3 regions of the Lactobacillus sp. B3795 genome follow, and region 1 is predicted to be linked to each of the others. Evidence: riboswitches for the same ligand, from Rfam matches in the RefSeq annotation. Region 1 holds a riboswitch; each other region holds the start of a gene.
What was found. Region 1 has a riboswitch for thiamine pyrophosphate ahead of J3U50_RS01000 (ECF transporter S component). Riboswitches for the same ligand answer to the same signal wherever they lie in the genome.

Region 1 (6,289 bases):
GTGATATTTTTTACACCGGCTATATTGAAACTTATAACGATGACGAGGTTATCATTGCCACATACGAATCCAGTGGTCTGGCCGATGGATACGTCGCAATGAAGACTTCCATCATCGAGAGTGTGGAACGCCAAAGTGAAGACCTAGACAGCATCAAAGAAAAGATGTTAATCGCAAAGGACGAGGGATTAATGGAATCCAAACCCAGCGAATTACACTTTGATTCCAACAACAACTTGTTCCCACAAATTCTAATTCAAGCATACTTAAACCAAGAGGTTATCCTAATTCACGACAATGAAGCGGAACGTTTCTACACAGGGATGGTTAAGAAAATCAGCAATGATTCCTTTAAGTTCTTACGCATTAACAAGTTTGACTTCATGCAAAACGAATTGGTCACCATGGGCTTTAACCAAAGCATGATCATTGAATTCCAAGGTCGTGAACTAAGTGTCATGAGTAAGGTAATGGGCAAGGTTAAGGAACAAAACATTGCCAAGACCGCCGAATCAATCAACAACATCATCGATTTATTGAACGATTCATTCCATCATCACAACCTAGTCGAAGTTCGTTGTCGATACAATGACCACTTCTTCTATGTCGGTGAGGTCATCATGTTAAACGACAGTGGTGCCATCCTGAAGGTGGTCGACATGCCAGGACAATTCGGTGGATATGTCTTCATTCGAATGAATGGAATTCAAAGAGTCACCGTTGGCAACGATTATCTTGAATTGGTTCAACTAATGAAGGATCAAAACATCGCAGATCATAATGCATCACAACCGGTATTAAACGATTCTCGTGAATTCGACAGTACCGAAGATAATTTAAACGCCATCTTGACGCAATCCATGAACAAGCATCAATTGATTCGCTTGCAATTAAAGTCCGGCAGTAACTTCTTGGGTTACCCGGAAAAGATTGGCCCTGAATCAATGAAGTTCAGTCTATTGGATGAAACAGTTAACTTCTTCATTTACGGACAAAAGATTCCGTTAAATGACATCGTTGAAGTTGGTTTTGAATACATCTATGCTTATCTAGACGAACAACGTCTAAGAAGAAAAGGCGATATGTAATAAAAAAAGAACCCGATATTTCGGGTTCCTTTTTTGCTTAGCCTAATTTTTGTTTGATAATATCTACTTCATCTTGATTTGGGGATCTGCGCATGCTCTTAATGTCATGCAATTCCTCTACACTAAAATGTAGGTTATAAGCCAATAATGTATCTGGCATATCATTATTCTTTTGATAAGTAACAATTTCTTCAGCAATCTTATTTAATTTACGATTCATAAGAACCCTCCTAACAAAATCCATCCGACAATTACATTATAACTTATTTTAGTATAAGTAGAAAAATAAAGTCTAAAAAATTAGGATAATTTGGATAGCGACAACCACAACCACAAAGATTAGATAATCTGTTGCTTTGATTGTGATCTTTTTGAAATGGGTTCGACTGTTGCCTTCAACGAATAAATGTGAATTCATTCCCTGAGCAAGTAGGGTGGACCAGTTCATGGCAGCAAGGATTGACTTGAAGTAAAGGGTTGGAGAAACATACGATAGGTGGACGTTTCTCATTTTAGCAGCTAACTTGATGTCGACAATCTCTTGTTTGATGGTTTCAATCAAGTTAAAGGCACCCATGACTCCGTAGGCAAACTTGCTGGGCACGTGAAAGTTTTGTTCCAGACTACCAGCCAAATCCTCGATGGAGGTCTTACAAGTGTAAGTTCCACCTAGAGTGACAAACGCGTATAGACGAGTCACCAATAAGATACCGTATTGATAGTCACCATTCATCTTTTGGGCGAAATAGATTCCGGCCGCAGGAATTAGGGTAACTAATAATAAGTATAGAATTCGCTTAACTGAAGCGAAGAATATTAGATAGATTAGACTAACAATGAAAATAACTAGGTTTAGTCTAACTGATGTTGTAAATGAAATCTCCAATGCAATCACTAACATCATCAGTAGTTTTAATACGGGATTCATTAAAAGGCCTCCTGATAAGTTAGTTTGTGATCATCAAATGCTAAATGGTAATCAACTAAGTTCTCTAGACCATGAGTTTGGTGAGAAATCAGTAGTTGGGTTTGTCCCTTAGCTTTTGCATGATTCAATAAATCAACAACCACGGCAACATATTCAATGTTGATACCATTAAAAGGTTCGTCCAGAAGAAGAAGTGAGTGTCCCATCATGACCATGCTTAGGATTTGTAGTCGTTTTTTTTGGCCATCACTTAAAGAGTAGATGACACGATCGGATAGCTCATCTAGACCAAGCTTTTGAGTGTATTCAGCGATTTGGGCTTCGTCCAACCAATTGTTGAATGCATTCTTCTTGGATAGTTCTAGTTCGTCTTCGACGGTGATTTTAATGAATTGCTTGGTTGATTCTTGGAAAATCATTCCAACGCTTTGTAAGTACTTGTTTAAACGAATTTGGCGAATTGATTTGTGGTCGAAGTTAATTTCTCCATCAAAATCATGTTGCTTGATAAATGTTTTAAACAGACTTGATTTACCACATCCATTGGGACCGGTAATTAAAGTAGTCTTTTGCTTCATCAAGTCTAAATCTAAATGATTGATTAATTGCATGTCGTAGTTGGCAATTGATAAATCAAAACAGTTAACGATGGGTTCTCCAACAACTTCGTTTGATAGTGGACGATTTGTGGAATCGTTGAATTGATTGAACAATTCTTTGACTGCCGCATCATCTAAAGGTTTAAACGTTGTGTTGTCTTCATCAAAACCGATTAACTGGTCGATTTGATTTTTGTAGCCCATAAGATCATGATCGATACCGATGACAATCTTGCCTGATTCCTTTAGCTGGCTCAATAGACTAATCAGTTCCAGACGAGACTTGATATCGACATTGGCAAATGGTTCATCCAATAGAATAACAGGAGCGTTAATTGCTACGATGATACTTAGCGCAACCTTTTGTTTTTCACCACCGGAAAGAGTTTTGAATTCGCGCTTTCTTAAGTCATTGGTATGAGTGAAAGAAAGGGCATCTTCGATGACTTGATCCATTTTATCAGGTTCAATCTGAAGATTTTCTAGGGTGAAGATAAATTCATCCTCTACGGTAGCCATACAAAATTGTTGCATTGGATCTTGGAACATCATGGAAATAGTTTCGCGCAATTCCCATTCTGAAAATTCCAAGATATCTTGGTGATTAAAATTGATAACGCCGTCGATTGTACCGTCGTTATATTGTGGATAAAATCCTGCGATTGTTTTCAAAAGCGTTGATTTACCAGAACCCGAAGGACTGTATATCAATGCCATTTGATTAGATTCGAAAGCCAGGCTAACCCCTTTAAAAGTCGGCTTCGAAGTACCAGTATATTGGTATGTCAAATTGTTAATTGATAAGTTATTCAAAAATTGACACTCCTATTATTTGATAACGTGACTCTTTTCCAACATGTTGGCGATTAGTTTTGATAACACACCACCGAAGATGAAGATTGAAATGAATCTTACGATGAATAAGATGATAAGCATGTGGATAGCATATGCGTTGTAACCACTCTTGAACCAGTCATAGATAAATGTGATGACAGTAGTTGAGATGGTAGTAGCGAATACACCTAACCAGTCGAAGTGCTTGTATTTAGTAGCAGCGAAACCTAATTCAGTTGCGATACCTTGTTCGATACCAACAATGATAGTTTCGACACCCCATTGTCCACCTAAGAACATTTCAACGATGGCACCGATGACCTCAGCTAAGAATGGAGCACCAGGACGTTTGAAGATAAAACCAGCAAGTGGAGCTGCCATTACCCAAAGACCAAGTAGTAGATCGTTAGCAAGAGGTGCTAGACCATAAGGAGTAAGTGCAAGACTTACTGCGTTGTATAGAAAACCTGTGGCGAAAAAGATAATTCCACAGATAATTGAGATTAATGTAAGTAAAATGATGTTTCTAAGTGACCATGTGTTTTTCATAGTTTCCTCCAGAAAAAAAGGACCCCAAACAACACGTGTTTGGAGTCCAATTTATTTTTATAATTTGTAAAGCATTAAAAAATAAAAGGGTTGTTTTCCTTCGCAGGGATTATCCTGAATCAGGTACTATGGGTATGAATCTCAGCCGAATTCCGGCACCCCAAACATTAATTATCAATTTAAATTAACTATACTATTTATTAAATTTAAATGCAATGCTTATATTTTCATTAACATTTTTAAAAATCTGGATACCTTGTCGTAACGGCGATTTCGTGGTAACTTTAGATAGTAAAATTATGATAAATGGAAGTAAAAATGAATGAAGAAATCAGTAAAAAGACTAACAATAATATTCGTCGCGGCGATTGGATTAGGGGCATACGAACAATTTAATAATCCATTCTCATTTATTCGCGAAGAATACACCAAAATAACAAATGCAAAACATGGTTATCAACCAGACTACCAACAAGATCCACAAGCATATAAGACCGACTTAATTAAGGTGTCACAGGATAAAGTAAAGAACGCGAGTGCTGCTGTGGCATTGGATGCTACCAAGAATAAGGTGGTTTATTCACAAAACGGGGACAAGAAGATTAAGGTGGCATCATTAGCCAAACTGATGACATTATACCTAGCGATTCAAAAGGCCGAAAAGACCAACGGCTGGAATCAAGTTGTCGACACCAGTAACAAGGGACTAAAGAAACTGGGTGACGACGTTGAACTAGGTGGATTTAAGTTCAAAGACGGTCATAAATACACAGTCCGAGACCTTTATAAGGCTGCGTTAGTCCAATCATCCAACAATGCGGCAATCGCATTGGGACAATGGGTGGCAGGATCTAATGTGAAGTTCATCAAGATGATGAATGAACAAGCCAAGGCATGGCATCTAGACGCTACCTTTGTGTCATCATCAGGACTTGAAAATAGCGATCTAGCAAAATTTGGTTACGCTCAAGTCGGTGGCAAGGACGACGCCAATATGATTTCAGCCAAGAGTATTGCAGTCATTGCCGACCACGTCCTATCAATTTATCCAAAGGCAATCGATGATGCCAAACAAGTGTATGAAAAAGTTGACGGTCAAACTTTATTCAATGAAAATAGTTTACTACCCGGTCGACCTTTCTATGATGAGAGTTTACACGTCGATGGATTAAAGACCGGTTATACTGTTGCCGCTGGACTATGTCTAGTTGCGACTGCTCAACAACCTGGCAAAGATCGAGTAATCACCGTTGTGGTTAACGACTATGCCGAATTTTCCGACACTGCCAAGTTGATTAAATTGGTTAACAACCACGATTCAGCATTGAAATAATAATAGTTAGCATAAGAATTTTGTATTTTTCTGAAAATAGTGTAGAATAGTAAAGTATCTTTGATTACTAGTATAAAGGAGAAGATTTATGGAATCGGCCTGGAATATAGTTGGCCTACTTCTTTGGATAGTTTTAGTTATTTATGCAATTTTTATTATTCATAACATCGGGGTAAGAAGAAGTAGGCTAATCATAAATGGGCACTACGACTTTTCATTAACTCACCATTTAAAGACGGTTTTACAAATCGTCATTTTATTTGCTGGGATTGGATTTATGTCTTTTGAGACATTCTATCCAAACGTTAATGGATCAAACGTTGTCACAACACGTGACTTCAAGCCATTAATTTTGGATACCAATGGTAACAGCTCTTACTATGTGAAGGTCAAAAGTGGGAATAATTCATCTTTGAATCAGTCTTACTCATATTTGGTTAATGGACAACGTCTATCAGTATCAAGTTCTGCATCAAGCGTGCTAGTTGGTACTAATAGTGAAATTAATGTTCAAAAGTCAGCGGTTAGATGGAATGACAATGAAGCTAAGACGCTAGACAAGAAATACCAAAGAGCGTGGGTTGCCGACGTAACCGTTACGTATAAAGACAGTTTTTGGAATGGAATCGGATTACATGCAAGACGTAAGTTCAAGAGTTATACTCTAATCCGAATTCCGGATAATTCATTTATTTATAACGAAAAATAAAAAAAGCCGCTGGATTTCAACCAGGGCTTTTTTTTGTCTTAAGTTTGCTTTTTTATAATTTTTCTATTATACTTTTTAATCGTTATCATTTATACAAATTTTATAGGAGAAGAAATATAATGATTATTTAATGAAAGATAGAATTTCTAGAAGTGTATTATTATCGATTTTAGCCGTTGGTGTGATGACGTTTGGTGGGGTCACAGTTGAGACTTCCATGAACATCACATTCCCAACCTTGATTAATGA
Region 2 (6,289 bases), on a different contig from region 1:
AATCGGTAGTGCCGATATCCTAAAGGATGCTGACATCGTGTTTGCTTCAACTGATGAACTAACACTAGCTAACATCGAAAAAGCACTATAAAAATAAAAAGGACTGACGCTTGTCAGTCCTTTTTTTATTATCCTAGTTTTTGAAATTCAGTGATTTCTTCGTCGGTTAGTTGGTACAAGGTATTAAATACTGTTGATAGGAATGAATATGGTAGGTTGTCGGTAATTCCACCGGCGATTTCTCCGGCAATGCTTAAAATGCTAGAAGCAAGCACAGCTGAATCCAAACTGTTATCGACAGCTAAACAGGCACCTAGGATACCGTCTAACATATCGCCACAACCGACGTTAACGGCAAAGTAGTGATGACCGTTTTTGACTTCGACGGTCTTACTACCATCTGAGATGACGTCAGTGACACCTGATAGTAAAACGATACAGTCAAACTTTTTAGCGACAGTTTCTGCGATTTCATGTAGGTCACCGTCACCGTTTCCGGCGTCGATTCCTTGAGCATTCCATTCGATGTCAGCTAGGAATGCTAATTCACCAGCGTTACCACGAACACCGTCGAATTTAACTTCCTGAGCTACTTTAGCGAAGTTGTCTTGACGTAACTTGGATGCACCAATTGCCACGGGATCAATGACGACAGGGATGCCTTTTTGGTTGGCAAATTTTCCGGCCGCAATTGATTTTTCAACGTCGGCATCGTTTGATGAACCCATGTTGATGACTAGGGCGTTTGAAATGTTGACTAAATCGCTCGCTTCCTTAATGTCATCGAACATGATAGGTGATGCTCCGATGAAGTTGATGGCGTCGGCCACGTGTTGTGGTGTTACCATGTTTGAGATACTTAAAATGATTGGTGAGTTTTCTCTGATTTGTTTGATTGTAGTCATTATGCATTCCCCTTTAGACGGTTGATGGTTTGTTTGATATCAGAACTATCGATGATGTCTGAGATAACTGAGACACCGTCGACGTTGGTAGTTAGCACTGCCTTGGCGTTATCTTCCTTGATACCACCGATGGCAACGGCTGGATGAGTTGATTCTCGGTATAAACGGTTTAGCTCATCAATACCGATCGCTGGTTTGACCTTTAGCTTGGATTGGGTTGCGAAGATAGGACCAATTCCAATGTAGTCCAGTGAATCCACATTGTTGGCAGTTCTAACCTCATCTAAGGTGTGGGTAGATAGTCCAATAATTTTGTTGGGACATTCCGCAATCACGCGTTCAATCTTGGTGTCGTCTTGGCCGACGTGGATTCCATCGGCATTAATTTCCTTCATTAAATCGATATCGTCGTCGATGATGTAAGGCACGTTGTACTTGGCGGTGATTTCCTTTAGTTGAATCGCCACCTGTAGTTTTTCCGCATCGGTTAGTATAGAACGGTCCTTTTCACGGTATTGAAACATAGTGATGCCGTTCTTACATGCATCCTCTACGATTTGGATTAGTTTATCGACGTCGCCGCCAACGTTTTGACTACCCGCAATGAAGTAGACGGCTAGTTGTTCTTTAGCGAATTTCATCTTCAGCCCCCCAGTGATTTAGTGGTCCATGACCATGTCCGACAATGATTTCTGATTGTAGGATGGTATCAATGTAATGTTTTCCTTCAATGATGGCTTCCTTGATGGATGCGCCCTTAGCTAGGTTAGCGACAATTGCGGATGATAGGGTGTCACCAGTGCCGTGTTTTCTGACGGTGTCATACTTTTTACTTTCGATGGTAAAACTAATTCCGCTTTCTAGTAGGACGTAATCGGTTAAGGTATCACCTTGTTGGTGACCACCCTTGATGATGACGTTCTTGGCACCTAGTTGTTGAATGTGTGCAGCAGCTGCAATTACATCATCGTTGGTTTCAATCTTTTGACCATATATAACCTCAGCTTCTGGGAGGTTGGGGGTCACGATGTCGGCGATTGGCATTAGTTTGTTGATGATGGCTTCGATACCGGAATCATCCAGTAACCTAGCACCACCCTTGGCAACCATGACTGGGTCGACGACAATGGGGTGAATGTTGTGTTTTTTGATGTTTGCGACGACCGCTTCGACGCGTTCTTGGTCAAATAAAGCACCGGTTTTGGCAGCCTTGATGTCGAAATCATCGTATAGTGAATCAAACTGGGCGTTGATCATTTCCACGGGTGTAGGTAGGACGGACTGCACACCCAATGTGTTTTGGGCGGTCAAACCAACTACGACGTTGGTAGCAAAGACGTGGTGTTCTTGCATCGTCTTGATGTCGGCTTGCATACCGGCACCACCACCGGAATCTGAACCGGCAATCGTTAATGTTTCAGGGACTTTTTTACTATTCATGATGACTACCTCCATGAATAATGTCGGCAAAGCGCCAGTCTTGTTGGTAGAAGGCTTGTTCCCAGAATTCCCATTCTAATTCGGTACTCTTTAGGAAGAATCCCTTGGCCTCGTTGATTTCTTCTTGAGACATGTCCTTTGATAGTTCGTTTAGCATCTTGAAGAGTTTTTGAGTTAATCCACCGTCTGCGTCTTCATCATCGGTTAGGTAGAAATCGATCCAACTCTTGAATGGATTGTCAGCGGTGTTTTTACCCGTGGCAGTTAGCTGCTTGGCAATTTCATTGTATGTCCATGGACATGGTAGTAAGGCACAGATGATGTTGGCTAGACTACCAGTTCTAACGGCACGATACATATGTGATTGGTATAGGTAAGCCTTAGGGCTTGGGGTAGCGTGTTGAAAACTTTCGTATGTAACGTTAGCAATATCGCAAAAGACGTGGTGAGGGTGGATTTCACTGTTTAGAATAAAATCGATATTTTCAGCGAAGAATCGCATGTCCTCTCTGTCCTTTAGGATGGGGATGATACTAGCGTAAATTTTGATGAACTCAGATAAGTATTGAAAATCTTGTTGAACATAAAATTTTAGTGCTGCATCGTCGACGTGACCGTCACCGATACCTTTAACAAACGGGTGGTCAAAGATTGCTTCCAAAATCGGGTTAGCTTCCTTGACTAGTTGATGTGAAAACATGAAACAATACCTCCAGTTTGCTGCCGTAAATAAAAAATACCCTCCCACACGAAGGTGGAAGGGTACACTTGGATAGACTAAGTCTAATTCTTTACTTGGAGTGCGCCTGACTTCCTTCGCTAGTGTTAACTAGATCAGGTTCAATGGGTGTAATCTCAGCCGAAAAACGGCACCCCAGTGGACAGCATTTTTATATTTAATTCATGTATAAGTATATCTGTTTTGAACTATTTGTAAACATGATAATTTTGCCAAATAAAAAAGACGCCGTCATAGCGCCTTTTTATTTTTTATTGGTAAATTTCGAAGTGAATTTGGCCCATCTTATCGATTGAGACTCCGAATTCTTGTTTAGCAGAACTATCGAAACCAATTCCTAGGAAGTTGGCAGCGTGGCCCCAATCAGAAGATGCATCATCAAACATCATGGCACAGATGGCACCGTAGATGCTTTCCTTAACGTTAGCCATAGTAACGGGTCCGTTAATGTATGAGCTAGTTAGTAGGGAACCGGCGATGTTTTCACCGTAGGCAGTGAAGTTGTTAGCGGCGAAGACGTCGTTTAGGACTGAAACATCGTGACCACCCTTTTTAGTGAAGTCCCAGTTATCGTTGTTGTAGCCGATGGCAACATCGGTAGATGCCTTTAATGCACGATCGGTAACTGTTAGATCTTGGGTGTATGGGTAGTTGTTAGCTAGCTTGTGTCTTAAATCATTAACAAGGTTAGCAGCGTATTGTGATAGTTGACGTTGTTGGTCAGTACTAATGTTATTGATGTTGACCGTGGTGTTAATGTCTTCGGTGCTTGGGTGGAATGTGTTAATTTGACGACTTTGCTCAATTGAGCCATCTGAAGCTGTGCCTTGGACCATCTTCTTGGTGTTAGTATCGAAACTAAATAGGTATCCGGCAGGGATGTTTAGTGTGTCTGATGCATTAGGAGTGGCATGATCATCTGAAGGATAGTTAAAACCATCTACTGATTGATAGTAATTTGAATCAGTAGTTTTATTGGTGTCGGTAGCGATTGGTGCAGTGGTGCTAACAATCACCTTTTTGGCTGCGGTGTCTTTCTTGACTACTTTTTTAGGCGCCTTTGGCATGACTTTCTTCTTAGAATCTACCTTTTTTCTAACTTTGGTAGCCTTTTTGCTCTTCTTTGGTTGCTTCTTCTTGGCTTTGGTAGTCTTCTTGGCGTGTTTCTTTACGGCCTTTTTCTTCTTAGTGGTCTTTTTGTGTTTAGCCTTAGAAGTTTTCTTGGCCTTTTTCGCTTTTTTGGCAGGCTTTTTCTTGTGATGAGTTTGCTTGGTAGTTTGGGCATTAGCGGTGAGGTGGGTTTCACTGATGCTTCCGGCAAACAACATGACAGTCAGAACGATTAATAGTAGTGAAAATGCTTTTAGTTTTCGCATAACGATATCTCCTTATTTTGTACGAATCTTTTTATAAATATAACTATACCAAATGTTTTTAATAATGGAATTGATTTTCACTTTGTGTTTTAATTAAGTCAAAGACAAGGGGAGATATTTAATGACTAAATTTAAACGTGCATTTGCAATGATTATTACTGCCGTCATTGTGGCATTAGGATTAACAGCTTGCGGCCAATCTACCTCAAAATCGACTGCGAACAAGAACACTACTACCAATGTATCGGCACAAGCTTCAGTAAGACCTTCAAAGAATGCTTGGAAGCACTCATCTGAAAAGAAGGCTTACCCAAATATGAAACTATCAAATAAGAACTGGCTAGATGTTTCAATTAAGAAACAACGTGTCTACGTTAAAAACAAGGCGGGCAAGGTCTTATACACCATGCTATGCTCAACTGGAAATGACGACGGTACCCCACGTGGTACATTCCACATTCAAAAAGAACGTGGAAGTCACTTCTACAACGCTTCATCAAAGGAAGGTGCTAACTACTGGACTTCATTCAAGGATCACGGAATCTACCTATTCCATTCCGTTCCCGTAAATAAGGATGGTAAGTACCTAATGAAGGATGCCCATGAATTAGGTAAGGTTGCCAACTCACATGGTTGCGTTCGTTTATCAATCCCAGATGCTAAATGGATTAACAGCTCAGTACCAACTGGCACTAAGGTTGTTATTCACTAATTAAAACAAACAAAAAGACGTTCATAATGAACGTCTTTTTTTAATGCAATGTGCTGACATCGATTAGGATTAATACCATGACGATGGTAATTCCTAGGATGGTTGCTACATATTTATTTTTGAATGATTGGTGCTTGCGGTATAAGAAAAATAGCAAAGTCAATAGGGCTAAGACACCAATCGCATACATAATGATCAGTTTAATTTGAACTGATAGGTCGTCTGCTAGCATGTGAGCACCTTCTATTATTTAGTTAATAGTTGGTATGCAAATCTAGCAGTCCATGGATGACCATTTTCGCGCATATGGATGATTCCGCGTTTTTCAAAACCGTTAGAAGTGATAACGTGTTGCATACCTTTGTTTTCAGGATGAGTGTCGATTCTGATATCCTTGTAACCTAATACACGTGAAACGGTGATTAAGCTACTAACCAGTTTTTCAGATAGATGTTGTCCACGGAACTCATTTGAGATGGCAACTCTGTGAATCGCTGCGTAGTGAGCTTCAGAACCGTTAACCCAATCGCCTTCTTCAATGTTTAGGTAGTTTGGATCAATTCCTTGATGAATTGTCGCAGTTCCGGCGACTTGGCCGTCAGTGATTAACACGTAGTTGATTCCATCTTTAACGTCTTTAACTAAATCTTCGTCAGCTGGATAACCATGTTGCCATTGGTCAATTCCTTGTTCGTGTAGGTACTTGATTGCTGAGTGAATGATGTCCAGGATTGCTGGTAAATCTTCTTCAGTTGATTTCTTTAAGTATGTTGCGGGCATTTTTACACTTCCTTTATGAAAATTATAAGTAAAAAGTATATAGAAAAACGTTGCATTTTGCAACGTTTGTAAATTAAGCCTATTCATAGCATACTACAATGACACTTTTAGTAAACTAATTAGAATTATCTATAATAGTGTGATTTTCATGGCCATTCCCATACCACCACCGATACAGATGGTAGCTAGACCGCTTTTTTGGTTGGTGCGTTGTAGGTTGTAGATTAATGAACCGACAATACGAGCACCGGAATCACCTAGAGGGTGTCCCATTGAGATGGCACCACCGGAGATGTTTAGTTTGTCCATATCGATATTGTAGTCATGAGCAACCGCT
Region 3 (6,289 bases), on a different contig from region 1:
GGTTAATTCCTTGAGCTCTTCTTCAGATTTTCCAGCAGTAATTTGATCCAATAAATCGATTGTCCAGTTGGTTAAGTCGGTGTACTCATCATCGCTGTAAATCGCTACCCAATTGGCGTAGAGCGGATGTTTGGCTCCCGGGGTATCTTTTAATAAATGACCGATTTGATTGTAGCTCCACATGCATGGCAGCAAGGCCACTAGGACCTTATCCACCCCGCCACTTTGGCCAACGGAAAGCATATAATTGGTGTAGCTTAGAGTCACCGGAGTGGGATTAGCGTTTTCTAGTTCGGCTTCTTCAATGCCAAATTCCTTGGCGTAACTACGATGCAAACCCATTTCGGTATTCAATGTTTCACTCAATAACTCGGCAAACTTGCCCTCAACGGCTAGGTCGGTCGCTTTAATCGCACCCAGCGCAAATAGTTTGGCGTAGTCGATTAGGTAAACGTAATCTTGAACCATGTAGAACTTAAATTTTTCAATATCAAGAGTGCCATCAGCCAATTCTTGAACGAATGGATGGTGATGGTTCGCCTCCCAGATTGGTTTAAGTTCGGTTACTAAACGTTGACTGAACTTCATCACTACACCTCCTTTTTGGTGTTTAGCCATTCATACATGAATTGAACTAACACCTTGGTGTATTTAACGAGGTCGGAAATCTCAACGGATTCATCGACGGAGTGGGCTTCGTCGATAGTTCCGGGGCCGTAAATGGCAGCTGGAATATTGGCGTGGCCGAACCATCCCCCATCGGTAACACTTGGTGAAACATCGACAATTGGTGCTTCATTCACAACAACTTGGTGCGCATTTTTTAGAATGGAAACCGGTTTTGATTTCGTATCTAAATCAAGTGCGGGGAAAATTTCGCCACGATCTTCGACCATTGATTTTCCGCCCCACTTATAGATTGGCATGTGGTCTTTTAACCAGACATCAGCCTGTGCGACGCGGTGTAGATGGTCCTCCACCTCTTTGATTACTTCTTGGTAATCTTCGTTTGGATAGAAGTGAACGGTCACCCATAAACGACATTCATCGGCGATAAAGGCGGCGTTTCTACCACCCTCGATGACGGCCGGATTGATGGTATCTGACCCAGGCGCAACGCCAGGGTAGCTCTTGTTAACTGCCCAATCGCGTTCCAATTCATTTAATCCGGTAATAATTTTAGTCATCTTTTCGATGGCACTGGCACCCTTCAAGTGGCCGCCGGCATTCATCATTTGGCGTCTGGTAGCATCGTGGAAAGTTTGGTCACTTTTGACCGTAATCCAACCTGTGATGACCCCGCCTTGACCTTGAATATGGAAATCACTGATGTCCCCGACAATCGCAAAATCGGCCTTGTGGCCATGCTTAATCGCATCCCAAGTTCCAGCCTCACCACTTTCTTCACCGATGACTGATTCAAACTTCAATTCACCCGGTAAGGAAACATTGGCGTCGTTTAACACCTTAATCGCCATTAACATGGCAGCGATAGCACCCTTCATATCCGCAACACCACGACCGAATGCCTTGCCTTGTTTGACTACCATTTCAAACGGATTAGTTTGCCACTTTTCGTCTTCTTGGATGGAGGCGACGTCCATATGACCGTTTAAAATTAGACTATGGTATTGGCTACTTTCAACACTATTCTTGGTACCGACAACAATAGAATCGTGTTTGTATAAATCCCATTGATCGATGTCAAAACCATTTGATTTCAAAAAATCGACTATGTATGATTGCGCATCATCTGAATTTCTTCCAGGTGGTGCTGGTGTTGGAAACGCAACTAGTTTACTTAAAATTTCCAGTAACTCCTCTTGATGATTGTCAATCTCATTAACTAATGCTGCAATATCTTGTTCCATGAACAATATCTCCTTATTCGTCACCGCAAGAAAAAAGGGATTCTTCGATAGAAGAATCCCTTGTAATTGGTCCATTTGTTATGTATGTACCGATTTTCAAGTCAACTTCCTTTCGCTGGTACTAACCAGATTCAAGTTCAAAGGGTCAAATTAATTCTCAGCTACATAGCTCCCCTAGTGACGTTAATTTATTAACTTGATAACAAGTATAATTTAAAAAGATTTTGAAAGCAAACTAAAAAAAGATTCCAGTAATCTGGAATCTTTTCGATTATTTTATAGAATTGGTGAGAATAAACGACTAAATACTTGTTTGAATTTCAACCAACGTGATTGTTTTTCAAAGTCCGCATAAGTCATTAATTTACTGCTTCTGATGTCGTTAACGTAGATTGAATGTAATTGTTCAGCCAATCCTTCGTCGTAGATAAACGCGTTAATTTCGAAGTTTAATTTGAAACTTCTAAAGTCCATGTTGGCGGAACCAACTGACGCGATTTTACCATCGACTAAGACGGTCTTGGCGTGAATAAATCCATTTTCGTAGAAGTAAATTTTGACACCATATTTTGATAATTGTTTTGCATAGTATTGAGTTGCACGATATACGAATGGATGATCGGGCATGCATGGCACCATGATTCTAATATCAACACCTGACATAGCAGCAGTTCTGATGGCGTCTAAGGCACTATCGTCTGGAATCAAGTATGGTGATTGAATCCAACAGTAGTTCTTGGCGTTTTGAATCATCTTGATGTACCCCAATTTGATTTGTTGTAAATCAGAGTTAGGCCCACTGGATACCACTTGGATATTGGTAGAACCTTCTTGGTATACCTTAGGGAAGTAGAAGCCCTTAGTTTCTTCAACATCAATCTTGTGGTCCATGTCTGTAACATTCCAGTCCAAGATGAATTGGGCTTGTAGATGATGAACGGCTGAACCAGCAATTCTCAAGTGAGTATCACGCCAGTTACCAAACTTCTTCTTACGACCTAGGTATTGGTCACCGATGTTAAAACCACCGATGTATCCGTACTTACCGTCGATAACCACAATCTTTCTGTGATCTCTAAAGTTCAAACGGAAGTCCATTACGGCTGAGTGGGTGTGTAGGAATGGTTCTACAAATCCACCGGCTTCACGCAATGGGTCGAAGAAATGGTGCTTGTTTCCCATTGAACCCCAACTATCGTAGATAACGTGGACTTTAACGCCTTCCTTAGCTTTTTTGATTAACTCTTTTAAGACGCGATGACCGATTCTGTCATCATAGAAGGTATAAAATTCAATGTTAATTGAACTTTTAGCGTTTTTAATGTCGGAAATAATGCAATCAAATAAGTGATTACCTTCGGTGAAGACCTTAACATGGTTTCTTCTAGATAAGTCAGTAACGTCTGAGGTTTTGAACAGCTTAACAAGTGTTCTGTATGAGTATGAGACCTCATCAGCTCTGATTTTTTCCGGATTGTTATGTATCTTGCCTTGTTCTTTTAGGATGTCATACATCAATTTATTGTCTTTGTATTGGAAACGGAATAAACGTTTTTTAGGTAGTTTTCTTCCAACGAATGCATAAATCAAAAATCCCAGCACAGGTAGGAATGAAAGCACTAATAACCATGCCCATGTTGCGGCAATATCACGTTCTTCTCTAAAGACTGTAATCAATGCCAAAATTTCATTAATTAGAACAATGGAATATAGGATGTTTAAAAGCATAATTATCCCTCCTTTAAGCTTAATATAGCATAATTATAGCACAATATATTTCGCTTTTAGCTCATCATGATATACTATAAGCATATAAATCTAAGGAGGTTAGACTATGACGTCGACAATCGAGCTTAGAAATACCCTAACTTTGGATTATGAAGTAGGGCCATTCATCTCACTAATTGTTTCATTTAACGAAATTAGTAACAAAAATGATTATTTAAATTTAATCGAAACTGTTAAAGAAGAATTCATTCAAAAACACGACGAAAATATCTGGCCAAGATACGAAAGAAAATTAAGAAGATTCAACTTTGATCGCGCAAAACATATCGGAAACGGTTCTGGTGTTGCACTATACGTTAGTTTTAAAGCCATCCATTCATTTGACTTAACCCAACCTGTTAAGACCCAAATCTCAATCGATGACACCATGAACGTGGCGCAACTAATCAAGGAAATCGAAAGCCAACTTCACTACCGCGTTTTAATCCTACGCGATAACGACTTTAAGCTACTAAGAGTTGATAACGGTCACTTTAGTATCTTAAACCTTGTGAACAAGCCAATTCCGGTCCTTGTAAACAACGATAAAAACAAATACTTCATGTTGGTTAAAGAATACCTAAGCGATTTATTTGATGACGATGACTACCTACAAACTGTGGTGGTTGCCAGCGAAGAAAACCGTAAGTTATTCAACGAATTAGCTGACCAAAAGACATTTGCGAAAGACATCGTAAGCAAGGTTGATGTGGACGATCTTGGTCCCGACAAGATTTCTGAAATGATTAATGAATTGAACCAACAATTCTTTGACAAGTTAGCAAACGACAACAAAATTAAATACGAAAAAGCTAGTGATCACCGTTTAGTCGCAACCGATTTACGCGATATTATTTCAAACGCACTATCCGGTAAGATTGATACTTTATACATTAGCGAAGAAAGCTACAACAAGACTTTAAATGATTTAGCAATCACTACCATTGGTTTCGCAGGAAACGTTCTACTAATTCCAAAGAGCCAAATGCCAATGAACTTGGACTACGCTGCAATCACATTGAAGTTTTAATGCAACAAAAAAAGACCTAGATTTCTAGGTCTTTTTTTATTTGGTTATTCTACATAACCATGTGAGAAGTCCCAACTACCAACTGGGTTAAATGTAACACCCTTAACGTTAGTCTTTAATGCAACTGGGTTAGATGTTTGGTAGAAAGGTACCGCACCTACTTCTTTATTTACTAGCTTACCTGCTTTAACTAAATCATCCCATCTCTTAGCTGGGTTATTAGCGTCTACAGTGTTTGACTTGTTGATGTAGTTATCAAATTCAGCATTTTGCCACTTACTAAAGTTGATTGAACTATTTGATGTTCTGATGCTCAAGGCTGAGATTGGATCAGCATAACCTGGGTCCCATCCAGTTACTACTAGATCAAAGTTGCTGCTAAATAATCTTGAGATTCTTTGTTGGCGAGGAAGGTTAACGTTGCTTACTTTCAATCCAGGTAATTTTTGGAATTCGGCTTGTAAGTATTCAGTTGTTGCCTTAGCAACATCGGTATCGTCGTAGGTTAAGGTTAGGTTCAAAGACTTCTTACCGACTTCTTTTAGTCCTTCCTTCCATAGCTTCTTAGCTTTGTCTAAGTTGTAATCAGCAGTTCCTTTTACATATGCTGCCGCCGCATAATCCTTGCCCTTGTAGTTAGCTAGACCATCAGCAACAAATCCCTTGGTTGGGTTTGAGCCATCCCCTAATACATCTGTTACATAGTCTTTTCTATCGATTGCTAAAGATAGTGCTTCTCTTAGTTTTAAGTTCTTAAATTCAGGATCTTTTTGTTCATTTAATTCTAAATAGTTTGAATACATAGTTTTGTACGTATGTAATTCTTTAGAACCTTTGAAGTTCTTTACTTGTTGTTTTCCAGAAAGTGAAAGTTCGTCCAATGAACCAGTTTGATATTCATTTAGACCAGTTTGTTGGTCCTTAACAACCTTCATGTTTACCTTGTTCAAACGAACAGTTGAGGCATCGTAATAATTTTCGTTCTTAGCCAATGTCCAAGAATCGTTGGTTCCTGTCCAGCCAGTAACGGTAAATGGTCCGTTGTATACTTGTGTGCTGCTTGAAGTACCGTATTTTTTTCCGTACTTAACAGCGACCTTTTTATCTTGTGGGAAGAAGGCGGAACTAGTCAAAAGTTTCTTAAAGTATGTTTGTGGTGATGATAATTTAACCACGAAAGTGTATTTATTTGGTGCACTAACCCCTAGTTTGTCGGGACTTAGTTTACCGGTACTAACTTCTTTGTAGTTAAGTAAGTGATCCATTAGATATGAATCTTGAGAAGCGGTCTTTGGATCGACAGTTCTTTGGAAACCATAAACGAAGTCGGCGGCAGTAACAGGGTCACCATTGCTCCATTTTGATTTTCTTAAATCAAATGTATATGTCTTTCCATCTTTTGATACCTTCATGCTCTTAGCCACACCATATTCATATTTGTTGGCTGATGGACTAAAGAAGAGACCTCTATCGACATTATTTAATGTTGTAGAACTAGTGATATCAACACATTTTGATGGATCCAAAGTGATTAGATTCGCGTTTTGCATCCAGTTTAATGATTGATTCTTCGCACCCTTTGATTGGGCTGATGAATTACCACATGCTGCAAGTGATAATG

Region 2: it holds a riboswitch for thiamine pyrophosphate, as region 1 does, so the genes downstream of both, tenA (thiaminase II) here and J3U50_RS01000 (ECF transporter S component) in region 1, are expected to answer to the same signal.
Region 3: it holds a riboswitch for thiamine pyrophosphate, as region 1 does, so the genes downstream of both, J3U50_RS05880 (acetylornithine deacetylase) here and J3U50_RS01000 (ECF transporter S component) in region 1, are expected to answer to the same signal.

Annotation. Positions count from the first base shown of each region.
Region 1 is NZ_JAFNPE010000001.1:206,050-212,338, forward strand. Features, by position in the region: gene J3U50_RS00980 (hypothetical protein) at 1-1,088, shown strand, start outside; gene J3U50_RS00985 (LBP_cg2779 family protein) at 1,126-1,308, opposite strand; gene J3U50_RS00990 (energy-coupling factor transporter transmembrane protein EcfT) at 1,381-2,016, opposite strand; gene J3U50_RS00995 (ATP-binding cassette domain-containing protein) at 2,016-3,428, opposite strand; gene J3U50_RS01000 (ECF transporter S component) at 3,444-3,998, opposite strand; TPP riboswitch at 4,077-4,171, opposite strand; gene J3U50_RS01005 (D-alanyl-D-alanine carboxypeptidase family protein) at 4,321-5,331, shown strand; gene J3U50_RS01010 (LVIS_2131 family protein) at 5,420-6,040, shown strand; gene J3U50_RS01015 (MFS transporter) at 6,171-6,289, shown strand, end outside.
Region 2 is NZ_JAFNPE010000014.1:1,509-7,797, reverse strand. Features, by position in the region: gene pgmB (beta-phosphoglucomutase) at 1-91, shown strand, start outside; gene thiM (hydroxyethylthiazole kinase) at 129-905, opposite strand; gene thiE (thiamine phosphate synthase) at 905-1,546, opposite strand; gene thiD (bifunctional hydroxymethylpyrimidine kinase/phosphomethylpyrimidine kinase) at 1,533-2,345, opposite strand; gene tenA (thiaminase II) at 2,338-3,045, opposite strand; TPP riboswitch at 3,140-3,232, opposite strand; gene J3U50_RS05385 (SEC10/PgrA surface exclusion domain-containing protein) at 3,336-4,460, opposite strand; gene J3U50_RS05380 (L,D-transpeptidase) at 4,582-5,172, shown strand; gene J3U50_RS05375 (hypothetical protein) at 5,213-5,404, opposite strand; gene J3U50_RS05370 (GNAT family N-acetyltransferase) at 5,419-5,952, opposite strand; gene J3U50_RS05365 (acetyl-CoA C-acetyltransferase) at 6,082-6,289, opposite strand, start outside.
Region 3 is NZ_JAFNPE010000014.1:112,768-119,056, reverse strand. Features, by position in the region: gene tenA (thiaminase II) at 1-588, opposite strand, end outside; gene J3U50_RS05880 (acetylornithine deacetylase) at 591-1,871, opposite strand; TPP riboswitch at 1,962-2,057, opposite strand; gene cls (cardiolipin synthase) at 2,148-3,599, opposite strand; gene J3U50_RS05870 (hypothetical protein) at 3,706-4,668, shown strand; gene J3U50_RS05865 (peptide ABC transporter substrate-binding protein) at 4,713-6,289, opposite strand, start outside.